DNA from 2 places in the Streptomyces sp. NPDC048637 genome. Region 1 is predicted to be linked to the other one. Evidence: riboswitches for the same ligand, from Rfam matches in the RefSeq annotation. Region 1 holds a riboswitch; the other holds the start of a gene.
What was found. Region 1 has a riboswitch for cobalamin ahead of AB0C46_RS27720 (cobalamin biosynthesis protein). Riboswitches for the same ligand answer to the same signal wherever they lie in the genome.
Positions count from the first base shown of each region.

Region 2: it holds a riboswitch for cobalamin, as region 1 does, so the genes downstream of both, metE (5-methyltetrahydropteroyltriglutamate--homocysteine S-methyltransferase) here and AB0C46_RS27720 (cobalamin biosynthesis protein) in region 1, are expected to answer to the same signal.

Region 1 covers NZ_JBEZHQ010000026.1:59,238-68,263, forward strand. Annotated here, with positions in the region: gene AB0C46_RS27715 (cobyric acid synthase) at 1-1,062, opposite strand, end outside; gene AB0C46_RS27720 (cobalamin biosynthesis protein) at 1,059-2,066, opposite strand; cobalamin riboswitch at 2,196-2,352, opposite strand; gene AB0C46_RS27725 (hypothetical protein) at 2,553-2,990, shown strand; gene AB0C46_RS27730 (VWA domain-containing protein) at 2,996-5,620, shown strand; gene AB0C46_RS27735 (extracellular solute-binding protein) at 5,617-7,017, shown strand; gene AB0C46_RS27740 (hypothetical protein) at 7,066-7,302, opposite strand; gene AB0C46_RS27745 (inorganic phosphate transporter) at 7,325-8,632, opposite strand; gene AB0C46_RS27750 (class II aldolase/adducin family protein) at 9,022-9,026, shown strand, end outside.
Region 2 covers NZ_JBEZHQ010000043.1:8,587-17,612, reverse strand. Annotated here, with positions in the region: gene AB0C46_RS34555 (short-chain fatty acyl-CoA regulator family protein) at 1-540, opposite strand, end outside; gene aceA (isocitrate lyase) at 906-2,189, shown strand; gene aceB (malate synthase A) at 2,357-3,991, shown strand; gene AB0C46_RS34540 (3-hydroxybutyryl-CoA dehydrogenase) at 3,988-4,869, shown strand; cobalamin riboswitch at 5,044-5,271, shown strand; gene metE (5-methyltetrahydropteroyltriglutamate--homocysteine S-methyltransferase) at 5,437-7,755, shown strand; gene AB0C46_RS34530 (hypothetical protein) at 8,092-9,026, opposite strand, start outside.

The DNA of each region.
Region 1 (9,026 bases):
CTCGGCGGCCCGCCGGGCGATCGCGTCCGCCAGCCCGCGCTCCCGCAGCCACTCCAGCGCCCGCACCGTGCCCCGGGTCCCCGGCAGCACCACCAGGTCGGCGTCGGCGAGGTCCTCGGCCCGGTCCACGAACCGCACCACCACACCCGGTTCGGCGGCCAGTGCGTCCACGTCCGTGAAGTTCGACATCAGCGGTACGGCACAGACCGCCACCCGCAGCACATCCGCGCCGTGCGGCGGAGCCACCACGCTCTCGCGCACCGCGCCCCGCAGCGACACCCGCAGGCCGTCCTCCTCGTCGATGCCGAGCCCGTGCGCGAAGGGCAGCACGCCCAGCGTCCGCCGCCCGGTGAGGCCGCGCAGCATCTCCAGCCCCGGCTCCAGCAGCGTCACATCGCCCCGGAACTTGTTGACCAGATACCCCGCGACCAGCGCCTGGTCCTCCTTGGACAGCAGCGCCGTGGTGCCGAAGAACGAGGCGAACACCCCGCCGCGGTCGATGTCGCCGACCACGACCACCGGGATACGGGCGGCCCGCGCGATCCCCATGTTCACGATGTCGGTCCGCCGCAGATTGATCTCGGCGGGGCTGCCGGCGCCCTCACAGATCACCGCGTCATGGGTACGCCGCAGCTCCTGAAGGCAGTCGGTCACCGTCCCGAGCAACTGCTCCCGGTGGCCCGCGTAAGGCGTCTTCCCCGCGGACGACGCCCCGAAGTACCCCCGGGCACTGAGCTCGCCGACCGGCTTCCCCAGCAGCACCACCTGGCTGCTGCGGTCGCTGCCCGGCTTGAGCAGGACGGGGTTCATCAGCGCGGTCGGCTCCACCCGCGCCGCGGCGGCCTGCATCGCCTGGGCCCGTCCGATCTCCGCGCCCTCGCGCGTGACGAACGAATTCAGCGACATGTTCTGCGCCTTGAAGGGCGCCACCCGGATGCCCTGCCGGACCAGCCAGCGGCAGATGCCCGCCGTCACCACGCTCTTGCCGGCGTCGGACGTCGTACCGGCCACCAGCAGCCCACCGCCGACCGCCCCGCCGGATGCCTTCAACCGCCCGTTCACCGGCTCCTCCTGCGCCGGGAACCCGGCTGTCGTGTGCGCAGCGCCGCGCCGGCCACCAGCCGCGCCGCCACCGTCGTCGCCAGCGCCAGCGCGCTCACCCGGCGGGAGAGCCGCACCGCCCGCTCGATGTCGGGCGCCGCCACCGGCGGCGCCGCGCCGTTGAGCACCGGACGGTGTTCCACCCGCCCGCCGTACGCCAGTGTGCCGCCCAGCCGTACGCCCAGCGCCCCCGCGAACGAGGCCTCCACCGGGCCCGCGTTGGGGCTCGGATGCGCACCGCCGTCCGCCCGCCAGGCCCGCAGCGCACCGCGCCGGTCGGGGCCCGCGAGCACGGTCAGCGCGGCGGTCAGCCGGGAGCCGGGCCAGCCGGCGAGATCGTCGAGCCGGGCCGCGGCCCAGCCGAAGCGGCGGTAGCGCGCCGACTTGTGCCCCACCATCGCGTCCAGAGTGTTCACCGCGCGGAACGCCACCAGGCCGGGCACGCCGCCCAGCGAGCCCCACACCAGGGCGCCCACCACCGCGTCGGAGGTGTTCTCGGCGACCGACTCCACCACGGCGCGGGCCATCTGCGGCCCGTCCAGCGCCTGCGGATCGCGCCCGCACAGATGCGGCAGCCGCTCCCGCGCCACGTCCAGATCACCCGCCGTCAGCGCCCCGCCGACGGCCCGTGCCTCCCGGCCGAGCGAGGTGCCGCCCAGCACGGCCCAGACCGTCGCCGCGGTCAGCGCGACCCCCGCGCCACCACGGAGCGACAGCGGAGAAGCGGGAGCGGTGCCCCGCACGGCGCGCTGGAGCAGCGCGGCACCGGCGGCAGCACCGCCCGCGCACAGCGCGGTATGGACCGCCCCGTAGCCGCGGTGGTCGCGCCACAGCCGGCGCTCGACGGCGCCCGCGGCCCGGCCGAACGCGGCCACCGGATGGCCGCGCCGCGGATCCGCCGCGATCAGGTCGCCGAGAAAGCCGAGGGCCGCGCCGCACGCATATCCCGCGTGTTCGCCGCGCATCGGATCAGCCCGCCGTCAGGCCTCGAAAGGGACCTGCGGCAGCGGGCAGTGGGGATCTCACGGGGCGGCCGGGCATGGCGGTATGTCCTCACTCAGGGTCCGCGCCCTGGCTCGACGTGACGGCGACAAGAGTCTCCTGGCTCCCGGATCGGCGTGTCCTCCGGCCTTCCAGTCCCGCGCACGTCAGCCGAATCCGACGTGTGCGAGGCGGACCGTGGCCTTCGCTGGAGGAACGCTCCCCGGTGACAGTGGCGGGACCGCGCCGGATTCGCACCGGACTTCCTCAGCTGTCGCCGAATGGCTCCGGCAGTCCACCACGCCCCGCGAATGCCCGTCAACTCACCCTTGACCTGCGACGCTGCCGTATGGCAGGCGCTGTGGTGCACGCCACAGCGTGGCAGTCGGGTCACAGACGGTTGCCTGCACACCTGATCCCGCGTCACTATCTGGTGCACGGCGACGGGGCCGCCGGAAGGGGGCCGGGGGATGCCGCAGCGCGCTGACCGTCATGAGATCCGTATCAGGATCACGGGCACCAACAATCCTGACCAGGACGTCGAGGACCTCAAGGCCTGGCTGGAGCGGGAGCCCTGGCTGACCCAGCGGGCGCACGACTGGGAACTGCGGCCGTCGGGGGAGTGCGACGAGGGCCCCGGCGACATGGCCATCGGCGTCGACGACCTGATCCTGGTCGTCGTCGGCGCGGTCGCCGCCGAGATCACCAAAAGCCTGAGCATCGCCCTGCGCGAATGGCTGCGCCGCCGCAGGGAGGAACGCGACACCGGCGAACGGCCCGCCGTGGCGGTCGGCGGCGGGGACGGCGAGCTGCGCGCACTCGGCGACCCCGGACCGGGCGCCCCGGCCCCCGGACGCCCCGATCCCGGCAGCCCGGCGAACGGGGGCGGCAGCACCACCGGGGACTGAGCCGGATGTCCGAATACGACGCACGGGGCAAGGTCAACCGGGCGCTGCTGATCTGTGTCGACGACTACCGGCATCTGCGTCCGCTCCCGGCGGTGCGGGACAACCCCCAGGAACTGGAGCGGGTCCTGCTCGCTCCCGGCACCGATCTGTTCACCAAGGGCGAGGTCGTCATCTGCCGGCCCCAGGAGCCATGGGAGGTCGAACAGGCGCTGGACACCGTCACCCAGGAGGCCCGCGGACTGCTGCTGGTCTACTTCTCCGGCCACGGCCGGGTGGGCCCGGACGGCGGCAATCTCCAGCTCATGGTCGGTGCGTCGGAACGGCGTCACAAGACCGTCTCCTGGCAGGACATGGTGCTGTCCTACCTGGACAACGCACGGGCCGACCGGATCGTGATCGTCCTGGAGTGCTGTTACGCCGGCAACGCCGGTGAAGCCTTCCACGCCTGCCGCACCCCCATGTCGCTGCTGATGGCCGCGCAGCCCAACCGCCGGATCTTCAGCGGCGAGGAGCCCACCGGCGGCAGCGTCTTCACCCGCGCCCTGCGGCAGACCCTCGAACAGGGCATCCCCGGCAAGCGGTTCGTCACCTTCGAGGACCTCGTCCGGGAGCTGCGGGAACAACTCGCCGGAGAGCGGACCCCGATGGGCGACGTCTGGGAGCCCCGCTCCGCGAAGCAGAACACCGTCGACGACGTCATCCTGTCCTTCGCCACCCCCGAGATCCGGCCGCCCACCCCGCTGCGGGTCCGCTTACGCCGCCGGCTGAACGCCTCCTTCCGGCACTGGTTCCGCATCCTGATGGTGCTGGCGATCATCCTCGTACCGGCCACCGCGGGCGTCGTGCTGCTGAACCTCCCGAACGGCACGGAAGCCTGCCCGCCCGCCCTCGAACTGCGGCTGCTGACCGCCCCCGAGGCCGAACCCGCGCTGCGCCAGGCGGCCTTCGACTACGAGATGTCCGACGCCAACACCCGCCCCCTCAACGGCGGGGGCGACCTCCCCGACGGCTGCCGGCGCGCCCAGATCACCGTCTACTCCGCCGCCAAGGACCAGGTCGACCAGGGCTTCGCCGCCGCCGGCCGCTGGCAGGGCGAGGCCCAGGGCACCGGCAAGGGCGGGCCAGGCGACAAGGGCATCGACCCTCTCCACCGGCCCGGACCACAGCCCGACATCTGGATCCCCGAATCCACCGCCGACTACTACGCGGCCCGCCGCGGGATGCCCGCCAAGGGTTCCCCGGCGACCCTGCACTACAACGCCCCGGTCGCCTACACCCCCCTGGTCGTCGGCATCCCGGCGCGCCAACGGCTGGACGAAGTCGAACCGGCCGGCGCCTCCTGGCGGGAGCTGCTCACCGGCACCGACCGCAGCCACCGCGACCTCCGGCTCCTGCGGCCGAGCCCGGCGCTGTCCGGCACCGGGCTGCTGCACACCATCGGCCTCTACCTCACCCACGACAGCGCGGGCACCGCCTCGCCCGGCGCGCCCGACCTCACCCTCGCCCGGCACGCCGAGGAGCGGCTGTCCGCCCCGGGCAGCCAGTACGCGGGCAGCACCGAACTGCTGTGTTCGCTGCGCCCCGACGCGGACGCCGCCGGCGCCGTCGACCGTACGAAGTCCGCGCCGCTGGTGTCGGAGAAGTCCCTCGCCGACTACAACCTCGGCCGCGCCACCGGCAGTTGCCCGGCCCTGGACGCCGCGCTCCCGCTCCGCAACCGGTACGTCGCCTACTACCCCGAGAACGTCCCCGCCCTGGACCACCCGCTGATCCGCGTCGACTGGCACGGCACCACCGACGCCACCCCACGGCAGGCCGCCGTGGCGGGCTTCGCGACCTGGCTGCGCGCCCCGGACGGCGGACAGCGCACCCTCACCGCACAGGGCTACCGCGGGGTGAAAGGCACCGGCCCGGGGCCGGGCTCACCGCTGCTCGACAGCCGCGCGGACGTCAGCCCCGTCGCCCGGACCGTCCCCTTCACGGCGGACCCGGACCAGGTGTCCCAGGTGCTGGACGGCTACGACAAGGCACAGCGGTCCAGCCAGGTGCTGATCCTCCTCGACACCTCCACTTCCATGGCGGACGGCGGGCGGCTCCCGACCGCCCTGAACGCGGCCGGGCGCGTCCTGGAGATGGTCGGCGCACGCCATACCTACGGCCTGTGGGCCTTCCCGGACCGGGCGCACCCCACCGACGCCGACGCGGTGCGCGAGCTGGTCCCGCTCGGCAGCGCCGACCCGGCCCCGGGCAGGGCCGCGCTGGACCGGATCGCGGGCGGCGAACTGGTCGAGCACGGTGCCGCGATGGAGGAGGCGCTGACCCGCGCGGTGCGCCGGATGAAGAAGTCCCCGGCCACCAACAAGGCCATTGTGCTGATCCTCGACCAGGACGACGGTGCGGGCCCGGGGCGCGCGGCGGGCGTGGAGCGGACCCTTGGCACCCTCGTCGAGGAGGGGCCCGAAGTGCCCGTCCTGGCGCTGGTGATGGGCAAGTCCGGCTGTGACACCTTCGCCCTCCAGCGGCTGGCCGACGCCTCCCACGGCCAGTGTGTGCCCGGCGGCCCGCAGGCCGTCGACACCCTGGCCGGGCGGGTCGCCTCCATCGGCACGGCCACGCAGGGGGACCGATGACCGCTCCACGCACCGCCGCACCCGCCGCCCTGGCCGGTCTGGCCCTGCTGCTCGCGATGAGCGGCTGTACGCCGGGTGAGCAACTCGTCCCGGAGAAGGGCGCGATCGTCCTCGCCACCGGCAGCGACCTCAGCAGCTCCGGCGTCCGTCAGGACCTGATCCACGACTGGGAGCGGCGCACCGGCCGCACCGTCCGGATCGTCCGGCTCCCGGACACCGCCGACGGCCAGCGCAGCCAGCTGCTGGCGGCGGGCCAGTCCGGCAACGGCGGCTATGACGTGCTCAACCTCGATGTCGCCTGGACCACGGAGTTCGCCGAGGCGGGCGTGATCCGTCCCTGGGCCACGGGCCTGGACGGCGACTTCCTCGACAGCGTGGCCAAGACCGTGGAGTACGACGGCAAGGTGTGGGGGGTGCCCTTCAATACCGACGCCGGACTGCTCTACTACCGCAAGGACATCCTCCGTGAGTACGGCCATGGCGCCCCGTCCAACTGGGGCGAGCTGAAGGATGTGGCGACCGAGGTGGCGCAGGCCTACAACCGCAAGGCCGCCCGGGACGCCGCCACGGACCACAAGAAGCAGCGGCCCACGATGTACGGCATGGTCGCCCAGCTGCGGCCCTACGAGGGGCTGACCGTCAACACCCTGGAGTCGGCCTGGGTCAACGGCGGCGACCCGGACGCCACCAGCTTCACCAAGGGCGAGCAGGTCGGCGCGCTCCAGCAGGGCATCGCCGACCTCAAACTCCGGCTCGACTCGATCATGCCGCACGAGGCCACCACGATGGATGAGACGGAGAGCCGCCGCTGGTTCGCCGACGGCCGGGCGCTGTTCATGCGCAACTGGCCGGTCGAATACGCCTCGGTCGCCGAGAAGCTCACCCCCGGCGAGCAGTTCGACGTCACCCAGCTGCCGGCCCGCCCCAGCGACGGCAAACGGATGTCCGTGCTGGGCGGGCAGAATCTCGCCCTCGCGGCCGGCAGCGAACGGCCGGCCGGCGCCCGGTCCCTGATCGAGGCGCTGACCAGCCCCGGCAGCGAGCGCTGTCTGCTGGAGCGGGGGTTCGCGGCCACCCGCGATTCGGCGTACCGGGCGGCGGCCACGGCGCCGCACTGCCCGCTGCCGCCCGACGGCGCGGAACGCGGTGAGCACGGCGCCACGGGACCGGAGCCCCGGCCCGACCCCCGCACGCTGCACGAGGCGCTGCTGGCGGCCGCACCGCGCCCGCGCAGCGCCCACTACCAGACCTTCAGCAAGGTCGTGCAGATCGGGGTGTCCGCCTATCTCAACGGCCGCGGCGGCACCGCCATCGCCGACCGGCTGGCCCGGCAGGCCGATGACGCGCTCGGCGGACGGGGCGAACAAGGAACAAGGCGCCCGGCGGACGACGGCTGATGCCGTGGTCCACCGGACGCCTCGCCCGGTCCGTCGTGCCCGGCGGTGTCAGCCGGCAACGATCAGATAGATGCCATAGGCCACGGCCGCCGCGCAGAGACCGAAGGCGGTCATCGCGCCGGCCCGTGCGCCCGCACCCGGTGCGGCGACCGCGGCTGCCGCACCTTCCTGGCCCGGCCTGCGGGACGTGCCGACGATGCCGACGGTGAACAGGCCCACGATCCCGACCGTCACCACGAGGGTGACGCCGAAGACCTGGCCGAGAGCTGCCCAGTCGATGCTCATGGAGTTCCTTAGGTGATGACAGCTAGCGGGTGACCGTCGCGGCCTTGGCGCGCGGGGTGGTGGAGGTGTCGGCGCCGGACGCCTGGGCCGGAATCCCGGTGGTTTCCGGGGCTTCGGCCGGAGCGGCGCCGGTCTCCGGGGCGTCGGCCGCCGGGGCCTGCTGGCCTGCCGGGGGCGGGGAGACGGTGCGCAGCGCGGCGGTGACCACGCCCACCGGCTCCGCGGCCGGGCCTTCGTTGACGTTGGTGTGGTCGACCGGCTTGCGCCGGGAGGCGGCCCAGATCGCGCCGCAGATGACCAGTCCGAGGACCGCCACCGCCGCCACGCCCCAGTCGCCCTGGCCGGCGAGGAACGCGGCGCCCGCCGCGACCGCACCGGCGGCCGGCAGCGTCAGGCCCCAGGCGAGGACCATCCGGCCGGCCGTGGACCAGCGCACCACGCCGCCCTTGCGGCCCAGGCCCGAGCCCATCACGGAGCCGGAGCAGACCTGGGTGGTGGAGAGCGCGAAGCCGAGGTGGGAGGAGGCCAGGATGGTGGCCGCGGCGCCGGTCTGGGCGGCGAAGCCCTGCGGCGGCTGGATGTCGGTGATGCCCTTGCCCATCGTGCGGATGATCCGCCAGCCGCCCAGGTACGTGCCGAGCGCGATGGCGACACCGGCCGAGGCGATGACCCACAGCGGCGGGTCGGCGTGCGGGGCGACCACGCCGCCGGTGATCAGCGCGAGCGTGATCACACCCATCGTCTTCTGGGCGTCGTTGGTGCCGTGGGCGAGGGAGACCAGGGCGGCGGAGGCGATCTGTCCCGCGCGGTAGCCCTTGGCGGTGTCCGCCTCGTCGCGGTTGCGGGTCAGCCGGTAGGTGAGCCGGGTCGCCGCCATCGCGGCCAGACCGGCGACGACCGGCGCGGCCACCGCGGGGATCAGGACCTTCATCACCACGGCGTCGCCGTGCACGCCGTTGGTGCCGACGGACACCAGGGTCGCGCCGATCAGACCGCCGAAGAGGGCGTGGGAGGAGCTGGAGGGGAGACCCGCGAGCCAGGTCAGCAGGTTCCAGACGATCGCGCCGACCAGGCCGGCGAAGATCACTTCAGGTCTGATGCCGGCGCTCTCGTCGATGATCCCCCCGGAGATGGTCTTGGCCACCTCCACGGACAAGAACGCGCCGACGAGGTTGAGCACTGCCGACATCGCCACCGCGGTCTTGGGTCGCAAGGCCCCGGTGGAAATGGTGGTGGCCATCGCGTTGGCCGTGTCGTGGAAGCCGTTCGTAAAGTCGAACACCAAGGCCGTGACGATCACGATCCCGATGAGAAGCGTGATGTGTTCCATTCACCCAGGCAATCAGTTCGAAGGTCAGTGACGCTCGGGACCGTACGGAGAGCGGGTGAACGGAAAGTGAACGGGGACGGGCGCGGCGATGGCGCCACCGCAGTGTTCACGCGGAGGTGCCTCTGGCGTCACTTCCGCCTCATCTGTCGGCGAACTTCATGGGCTTGGCCGACGAGCCGTTCCCGCGGTCCTGTCGTCGTGGAATCACCTCGACGGTAAGGGGCGAGCCACCCAAGAAAGCTCAAATCAGGTCAATCCCCGGCACAGGCACAGGAGTCCCCATATGGCGGATACCGGTCGGACGGGCCCCCGGCGTACGGTGCCCCGGCCCGCTCGTACGGTGTCGCGCACCGCATCATCCGCATTCGCCGCACCGCGACGGAGGACCCATGAA
Region 2 (9,026 bases), on a different contig from region 1:
CAGGACACGGACGACCTCACCGGGGCGGATGCCGATCTCCGTGGCGAGTTCCTCGGCGGCGAGATCGATGTCGTGGAGGTAGTTCCGGCGGCGGTAGAAGAATTCGCGGATCTCCTCGTGCGGGGAACGCGGCAGCGCGGCAACGGTCTGCCCCCTGCCCTCCGCGGCTTCGGACAGCCGCTCGGCGAGCTGATGATTGCGGCGGCCGAGGTCGACCAGCACCCCGGCGACGGCGGGCATACGGGAGGCGAGTTCCGCGAGGTCGGAGCGGGACACCCGGTCGGCGCTGATCTCGTTGGCGAGGGCGTCCCGCAGATCGGCGACCAGCCGGCTGGTGTCACGTTCGGAGAAGAACCCCGGATCGACGCCGAACACCTCGGTGAGGCGGAGCAGGACCGGCACGGTCAGCGGGCGCGAGTCGTGTTCCATCTGGTTGAGGTAGCTGGGCGAGATCTCCAGCATGCGCGCCAGGGCCGCCTGGCTCAGGCGCCGGTCCTCGCGAAGCCGTCGCAGGCGTGCTCCGGCGTAGGTCTTGCTCACGGCGATCACCGCTCCTCTCCGCGGGTGTCCCGCCCTGGATCCTAAACAGAAGCCTGCCGTTGCAGACCTTCGCAAGGTTGGCAAAGGCGCCCGGGAAGATACGCAAAACTTGGCAGACATCCATGGTTGTTGGCACTCAGTGCCGGTGTCAAAGTCTGAGTACGGCCCGCCGGAACCGGCGACCGGAGCGGAACACCGGGCGCGATTCAGGCCCTGACGTCGGAGACCCCGGCCGTTCCCACGGAAGTCCGCGCAACATTGCTCACCATTGATCGCGCAGGGACCTCCGGCGGGCCGCATCCGAATCGGCACCCAGTGCCACATTCGCATCTTTGACGAGACTCAGGCAGACCCGGGAGACGGTCATGGCACAGGCAAGCACGACGACGGCCGCAGAGCTGGCGCAGCGGTGGGCGGCCGACCCGCGCTGGAAGGGCATCGAGCGCACCTACTCGGCCGAGGATGTGATGCGGCTGTCGGGCAGCGTCCGTGAGGAGCACACGCTGGCCCGGCACGGCGCCGAGCGGCTGTGGCGGCAGCTGCACGAGCAGGACTATATCCACGCACTGGGCGCACTGACCGGCGGGCAGGCGGTCCAGCAGGTCAAGGCCGGGCTGCAGGCCATCTACCTCTCCGGCTGGCAGGTCGCCGCCGACGCCAACCAGGCCGGCCACACCTACCCCGACCAGAGCCTGTACCCCGCCAACTCCGTGCCGCAGGTGGTCCGCCGGATCAACAACGCACTGCTGCGCGCCGACCAGATCGCCACCGCCGAGGGCGGCGGCGACACCACGGACTGGCTCGCGCCGATCGTCGCCGACGCGGAAGCCGGTTTCGGCGGGCCGCTCAACGCCTTCGAGCTGACCAAGGCGATGATCGCGGCCGGTGCCGCGGGCATCCACTACGAGGACCAGCTCGCGTCCGAGAAGAAGTGCGGCCACCTCGGCGGCAAGGTCCTGGTGCCCACCGGCCAGCACATCCGCACCCTCAACGCCGCCCGCCTCGCCGCCGACATCGCCGACGTGCCCACCCTGATCGTGGCCCGTACGGACGCCCTCGCGGCGAACCTGCTGACCAGCGACATCGACGAGCGCGACGCCCGGTTCGTCACCGGTGAGCGCACCGCCGAGGGCTTCTACCGGGTCGAGAACGGGATGGCGCCGGTCATCGCCCGCGGCCTGGCCTACGCCCCGTACGCCGATCTGATCTGGGTCGAGACCGGCACCCCGGACCTGGCGCAGGCCCGCGAGTTCGCCGAGGCCATCCACGCCGAGCACCCCGACCAGATGCTCGCCTACAACTGCTCGCCGTCCTTCAACTGGAAGGCCGCCCTCGACGACGACCAGATCGCCAAGTTCCAGCGCGAACTGGCCGCGATGGGCTACCGCTTCCAGTTCATCACCCTGGCCGGCTTCCACTCCCTCAACCACGGCATGTTCGACCTCGCCCGCGGCTACGCCGAGTCCGGTATGACCGCCTATGTCGACCTGCAGGAGAAGGAGTTCGCCGCGCAGGCCGAGGGCTTCACCGCGGTCAGGCACCAGCGCGAGGTCGGCACCGGCTACTTCGACCAGGTGTCGACGGCCCTCAACCCGGCGTCCTCGACCACCGCGCTTGCCGGCTCCACCGAGGAGGAGCAGTTCCACTAGGAACTGCTCGGCCCTCTCCGGGCGACCCGGGCGCCGAAGGCCCGGTGTCGGCCCCCGCGGCTCGGCGCGTAGGCGCGCCCGGCCGCCCGTATCCGGGTGAGGGCCGGACGACCGTCTCCGTCCGGCCCTCACCACCCGGCCCCACTGCGCCCGTTGAGGAGATGCGCATGTCCACCACCACACTGCCCAGCCGGGTCCAGGTGCTCGGCGCTTCCCCAAGCTCTCGACTCCGCTCGACGAGCAGGGGAGGCCCCCTTGGCGACCGCTTCGACGAGATCCTCACCCCCGCCGCACTCGACTTCCTCGGGTGCCTCGCCCGTACCTTCGCCGACCGGTACCGCGACATCCTCACCGAGCGCCGCCGCCGCGCCCTTCGCCTCTCGTCCGGTTCCCCGCTCGACTTCTCGCGGGCCACCTCCGCCGTCCGCGCCGATCCGCACTGGCGGGTCGCACCGCCCGCGCCGGGGCTCGCCGACCGGCGGGTGGAGATCACCGGGCCGCCGGAGCGGCGGATGACGGTCGACGCGCTCAACTCCGGGGCCCAGGTGTGGCTGGCCGACTTCGAAGACGCCACCTCCCCTACCTGGGACAACATCATCGGCGGTCAGCTGAACCTGCTGGACGCCATCGAGCGGCGGATCGACTTCACCGCGCCGGACGGCACGGAGTACCGCCTCGGCGACCGGCTCGCGACCATCGTCGTCCGCCCCCGGGGCTGGCACCTCACCGAAGAGCATCTTCTCGTCGACGGCCATCCGGTGCCCGCCTCGCTCGTCGACTTCGGCCTGTACTTCTTCCACTGCGCGCAGCGGCAGATCGACGCCGGATCCGGCCCGTACTTCTACCTGCCCAAGCTTGAGAACGCCTACGACGCCCGCCTGTGGAACGACGTGTTCGTCTTCGCCCAGGATCTGCTCGGCATCCCGCGGGGCACCATCCGCGCCACCGCCCTGATCGAGACGGTCACCGCGGCCTTCGAAATGGAGGAGATCCTCTACGAGCTGCGCGAGCACAGTGCCGGGCTCAACGCCGGCCGCTGGGACTACCTCTTCAGCCTGATCAAGGTCTTCGCGCACCGCCCCGACTTCTCCCTCCCCGACCGGACGAAGGTCACCATGACGGCCCCCTTCCTGCGGGCCTACACGGAACTGCTCGTACGCACCTGTCACCAGCGCGGCGCGCACGCCATCGGCGGCATGGCCGCGCACGTCCCGGGCCACGACGCGCAGGCAGACGGGGCGGCGCTCGCCCGGGTGCGTCTCGACAAGGAGCGCGAGGCCGAGGACGGCTTCGACGGAACGTGGGTCGCCCACCCCGGGCTCGTCCCCCTCTGCCGCGAGATCTTCGACGGTGTGCTGGACGGACAGCCCCACCAGATCGACCGCACCCGGGACGACGTCGACGTCACCGCCGAGCAGCTCCTGGCCGTCCGGCGCACCGCGGGGCCGCCCACCGAGGACGGCGTGCGCGCCAACATCGCCGTCGCACTGCGGTACTTCGACGCCTGGCTGCGCGGCACCGGTGCCGTGGTGCTGGAGGGGCTGATGGAGGACGCGGCGGCCGCCGAGATCGCCCGGGCGCAGATCTGGCAGTGGTTGCGCCATGGTGCCGTCGAACGCGACACGGTGCTCGGCCTCCTCGACGACGAGCTCGCCGCCCTGGGAGCCCAGTACCCCTGGGCGCGGCTCGACGAGGTCCGGGAACTGTTCGAACGGACCGCCCTCGCCCAGGAGTTGCCCGCCTTCTTCACCCCGGACGCCTACGCCCGCCACCTCGTACACCGCACGGAGGTCACCGTATGAGCGCCCTTCCGGAGCCCACGATCCAGCGGGTCGGAGTCGTCGGGGGAGGTCAGATGGGGGCGGGCATCGCCGAGGTGTGCGCCCGCGCCGGCGTCGACACCGTGGTCTGCGAGGCCGATGCGACCGCGGCCCGCACTGCCCGCGAGCGGGTGGCCGTCTCCCTCGAACGCGCCGTCCAGCGCGGCAAGCTGGACCGTATCCCGGCCGAGGACGCCCTGACCCGGATGGTCTTCACCGGCAGCCTCGACGACCTCGCGGACCGCCAGCTCGTCATCGAGGCCATCGTCGAGAACCCCGCCGCAAAGACGGACGTTTTCACAGCCCTCGACAAGATCGTCGAAGACGAGGAGGCCATCCTGGCGACCAACACCTCGGCCCTCCCCGTCATGCGCCTCGGCATGGCCACCCACCGCGCGGACCGCGTCCTCGGGCTGCACTTCTTCAACCCCGTACCGGTACTGCCGCTCGTCGAGGTCGTCACCTCCCTGCACACCACGCCGGCGACGGTCGCCGCCGCCGAGCGATTCATCACCGGCACCCTGGCCAAGACGGTCGTACGGTCCCAGGACCGGGCCGGCTTCGTCGTCAACGCCCTGCTCATCCCCTACCTCCTGTCGGCGATCCGGATGGCCGAGTCCGGCTTCGCCACGGCCGCCGATGTGGACGCGGGCATGGAGCTGGGCTGCGCCCACCCCATGGGCCCGCTCAAACTCGCCGACCTGATCGGGCTGGACACCGTGGCCTCCATCGCCCGGTCCCTCTACGACGAGTTCAAGGAACCCCTCTACGCACCACCGCCGCTGCTCCAGCGGATGGTGGAGGCGGGACTGCTCGGCCGCAAGACCGGGCGCGGGTTCCACACCTACGACCGGGGCTGAGGGTCCCTGGGTCGCTGCCGGGGCTGAGGGGCCCCGGCAGGTGGTGCGGTACGGGGCGCGGAACGGATTGCCGATGCCGTTCCGCGCCCCGCCGTGCCATGGACCGCACCCCGCCGGAGTCTCACCTCCTCGTCCGGAATGTGAGCAGGGGTGTCCGCGTTTGCCGCCACCCTCTAGGCTGGCCGGGCAATTGGTTCGCCCCGTCCGCCAGACGGGCCGCGTCGTAAGAGGGAACCCGGTGAGAATCCGGGACTGCCCCGCAGCGGTGAGTGGGAACGACCGCCGTCATACGCACTGGATCCGACCGCGGATCCGGGAAGCGACGGCCAGTAGGGGCCCGCCGGAAGACTCCGGCAGGCGCGCCCACGAGTCCGAAGACCTGCCCGTTGCCCGTGCGCACCCCATGTGTGGACGGATATCCCGGTGACCTCGAGGGCGGGTCGGCGTACGTACCAGGCGGACATGTGCCTCACAGACGCACCGTGCTTCCGTCGGGTCCGTCACCCCTTCGCGTACCTCGTTCCGCCCCCGGGACTCTCAGGACACGTATTCGCGAAGGAGAATTCCGTGACAGCAAAGCCCGCAGCCGCGGCAGCACGGGCCACCGTGTACGGCTACCCCCGCCAGGGCCAGAACCGGGAACTGAAGAAGGCCATCGAGGGCTACTGGAAGGGCAAGGTCACCGCCGAAGCCCTCAAGGACACCGCCCTGACCCTGCGCCGCTCCCACTGGCGGCAACTGGCCGACGCCGGCCTCCACGAGGTGCCGACCGGTGACTTCTCGTACTACGACCACGTGCTGGACACCAGCGTCATGGTCGGTGCTGTCCCGGACCGCCACCGCGAGGCCGTCGCGGCCGACGCCCTCGACGGCTACTTCGCGATGGCCCGCGGCACGCAGGACGTGGCGCCGCTGGAGATGACCAAGTGGTTCGACACCAACTACCACTATCTGGTCCCGGAGTTGGGCCCGCACACCGTCTTCACCGCCGACTCCACCAAGCAGGTCACCGAGCTCAAGGAAGCCCTCACCCTCGGTCTCACCGCCCGGCCGGTGCTCGTCGGCCCGGTCACCTACCTCCTGCTGTCGAAGCCCGCTCCCGGCGTGGCCGCCGACTTCGAGCCGCTGACCCTCCTCGACCGGCTGCTGCCCGTCTACGCCGAGGTCCTCGCCGACCTGCGCGCCGCCGGCGCCGACTGGGTACAGCTCGACGAGCCCGCCCTCGTCCAGGACCGCACCCCGGCCGAACTCAACGCCGCCGCCCGCGCCTATCGCGACCTGGGCGCCCTCACCGACCGCCCGAAGCTCCTGGTCGCCTCGTACTTCGACCGGCTCGGCGACGCCCTGCCCGTCCTGGCCAAGGCCCCGGTGGACGGTCTGGCGCTCGACTTCACCGACGCGGCCGCGGCCAACCTCGATGCCCTGGCGGCCGTCGGCGGACTGCCGGGCAAGCGCCTGGTCGCGGGCGTGGTCAACGGCCGCAACATCTGGATCAACGATCTGGAGAAGTCGCTGTCCACCCTCGGCACCCTGCTCGGCCTCGCCGACCGGGTCGATGTGGCCGCGTCCTGCTCGCTCCTGCACGTGCCGCTGGACGCCGTCGTCGAGCGTGATATCGACCCGCAGATCGCCCGCTGGCTGGCCTTCGCCAAGCAGAAGACCGCGGAACTGGTGACGCTGGCACGGGGCCTGGCACAGGGCACCGACACCATCGCCGCCGAACTCGCCGCGAACCGCGCCGACCTGGCCTCCCGGGCGAACTCCGCCCTCACCCACGACCCGGCCGTGCGCGCCCGTGCCGCCGCCGTCACCGACGCCGACGGCCGCCGCCGGTCGCCGTACGCCGAGCGCACGACGGCCCAGCGTGCCCACCTCGGGCTGCCGCTGCTGCCGACCACCACCATCGGCTCCTTCCCCCAGACCGCCGCGCTGCGGACCGCCCGCGCCGACCTGCGCGCGGGACGGATCGACACCGCGGGATACAACGACCGCATCGCGGCCGAGATCCGCGACGTCCTCGCCTTCCAGGAGAAGGCCGGCATCGACGTCCTGGTGCACGGCGAGCCCGAGCGCAACGACATGGTGCAGTACTTCGCCGAGCAGCTCACCGGCTACCTGGCCACCCAGCACGGCTGGGTCCAGTCCTACGGCACCCGCTACGTCCGCCCGCCGGTCCTGGCCGGCGACATCTCCCGCCCCGATCCGATGACCGTCCGCTGGACCTCCTACGCCCAGTCGCAGACCGACCGCCCCGTCAAGGGCATGCTCACCGGCCCGGTCACCATGCTCGCCTGGTCCTTCGTCCGCGACGACCAGCCGCTCGGCGACACCGCCCGCCAGGTGGCACTCGCCCTGCGCGACGAGGTGAACGACCTGGAGACGGCGGGCACTTCGGTCATCCAGGTCGACGAACCCGCCCTGCGCGAGACGCTGCCCCTGCGCGCCGCCGACCACACCACCTACCTGGCCTGGGCCACCGAGGCATTCCGCCTCACCACCAGCGGCGTACAGGACCGCACCCAGGTCCACACCCACATGTGCTACGCCGAATTCGGCGACATCGTCCAGGCCATCGACGACCTCGACGCGGACGTCATCAGCCTGGAGGCCGCCCGCTCCCACATGCAGGTCGCCCGGGAACTGGCCGCACACGGCTACCCGCGCGAGGCCGGCCCCGGTGTCTACGACATCCACTCCCCACGCGTCCCGAGCGCCGACGAGGCAGCTGCCCTGCTGCGCAAGGGACTTGAGGCCATCCCCGCCGAACGCCTCTGGGTCAACCCGGACTGCGGCCTGAAGACCCGCGGCTGGCCCGAGACCCGCACCTCACTGGAAAACCTGGTCACAGCGGCCCACACCGTCCGCACGGAGCTGCCCGGCTCCTGATCCCGTTCCTACGGCCGGGAGGAAGCGCCACTGCGGCCTCCCGGCCGTCTGGGGATGTCCAGCCGGCACACACGTGCGGCCCCAGCCGTGAGCACGCCGGCCACTGTGCGCCGGCTCGGCCGGCGCGCGCGGGAACCAGCCCCAGCAGGCTCGGGTGACAGATGATCTGTTCGCGGCCTTGCCGAGCAGCGTATGACGAACTCCCCACCCCGCTCATAGAATGAAGACCAGCGGCTCGTAGAGATCAGGGAGATCTTCCCGGTACACGGCCCCGCCCTGTCCTCCGCTCCGCGGGCCGCGGTGCGGAGGACAGGGCGCGGGACCGACCGGACGGTGTCACTCGCCGAGTTCCACGCACTGCCGGAGCAGGGGTTCCAGGCGCAGCTGTGCGTCGTCCTCGTGATCGAACATCTGCAGAGCGTCGAGGCACGCGTAGACCCAGCGGGCCTCCGCCTCGTCCCCGGTCTTGTACACGATCGCGGTCACGACGCTCTCCCGGTCCGCCGGATCCCCTTCGAATGCCTCGACAATGGACCGATAGCCCGCCGCCAGCATCGGATCCGCGTACATACCGGTCGCTTCGACGAACGCACGGGCCGCCGAGCGGTCCGTGCGCATGCCGGCCAGCCGCCGTAAGACCTCTTCGGGGTCGCCGAGTTCGCCGTACAGCTGGTGTGCGCGGTCGACGAGGAGGGGCCAGCCGCCGGTCAGCGTGTAGAGCCGGTCCAGGCGTTCGTCCGTGTTGAACACCTCGGTGCGCTGTGCCCAGCCCCGCAGGCTGCGGCGGTCATGCCGGCGCAGCACCACCGGAACCGCGGTGGTGTGTTCCTCGCCCGTCAGCAGGACACGCCACAGGTCCAGTTGTCCGGTGTCGGTCACGAGCACCACCGCGCGCGTCACCCCGGGAGTGCCGGGCAGCAGGTCGTCGGCCAGATCGACGGCCTCGCGGCAGGTCTCCGGCTTCGCGGGGTAGCGGGCGAAGTCGCTGATGAGCACCCGCCGTTCGCGCGGATTCCCACCCGTGAGCTCCTGTTTGAAGACGCTGGGCTTGCCGATGGGCGGGAGCTGCCAGTCGGCGATGCGCCCGGCGACCGCGCGCAGGGTGTCGCCCACGTCGCCGACCCCGGTGGCCGGGGTGCCCAGGACGACCCTCGTCTGATTCGCGCGCTCACCGAGGAGATCGTCCAGCTGCGTGATGGTGAGCGGGGCGGGACGGCCGTCGGGGAGCTCCGGCCGCCCCTCCAGCACGATGCTCTCCTCCAGCTTGCAGT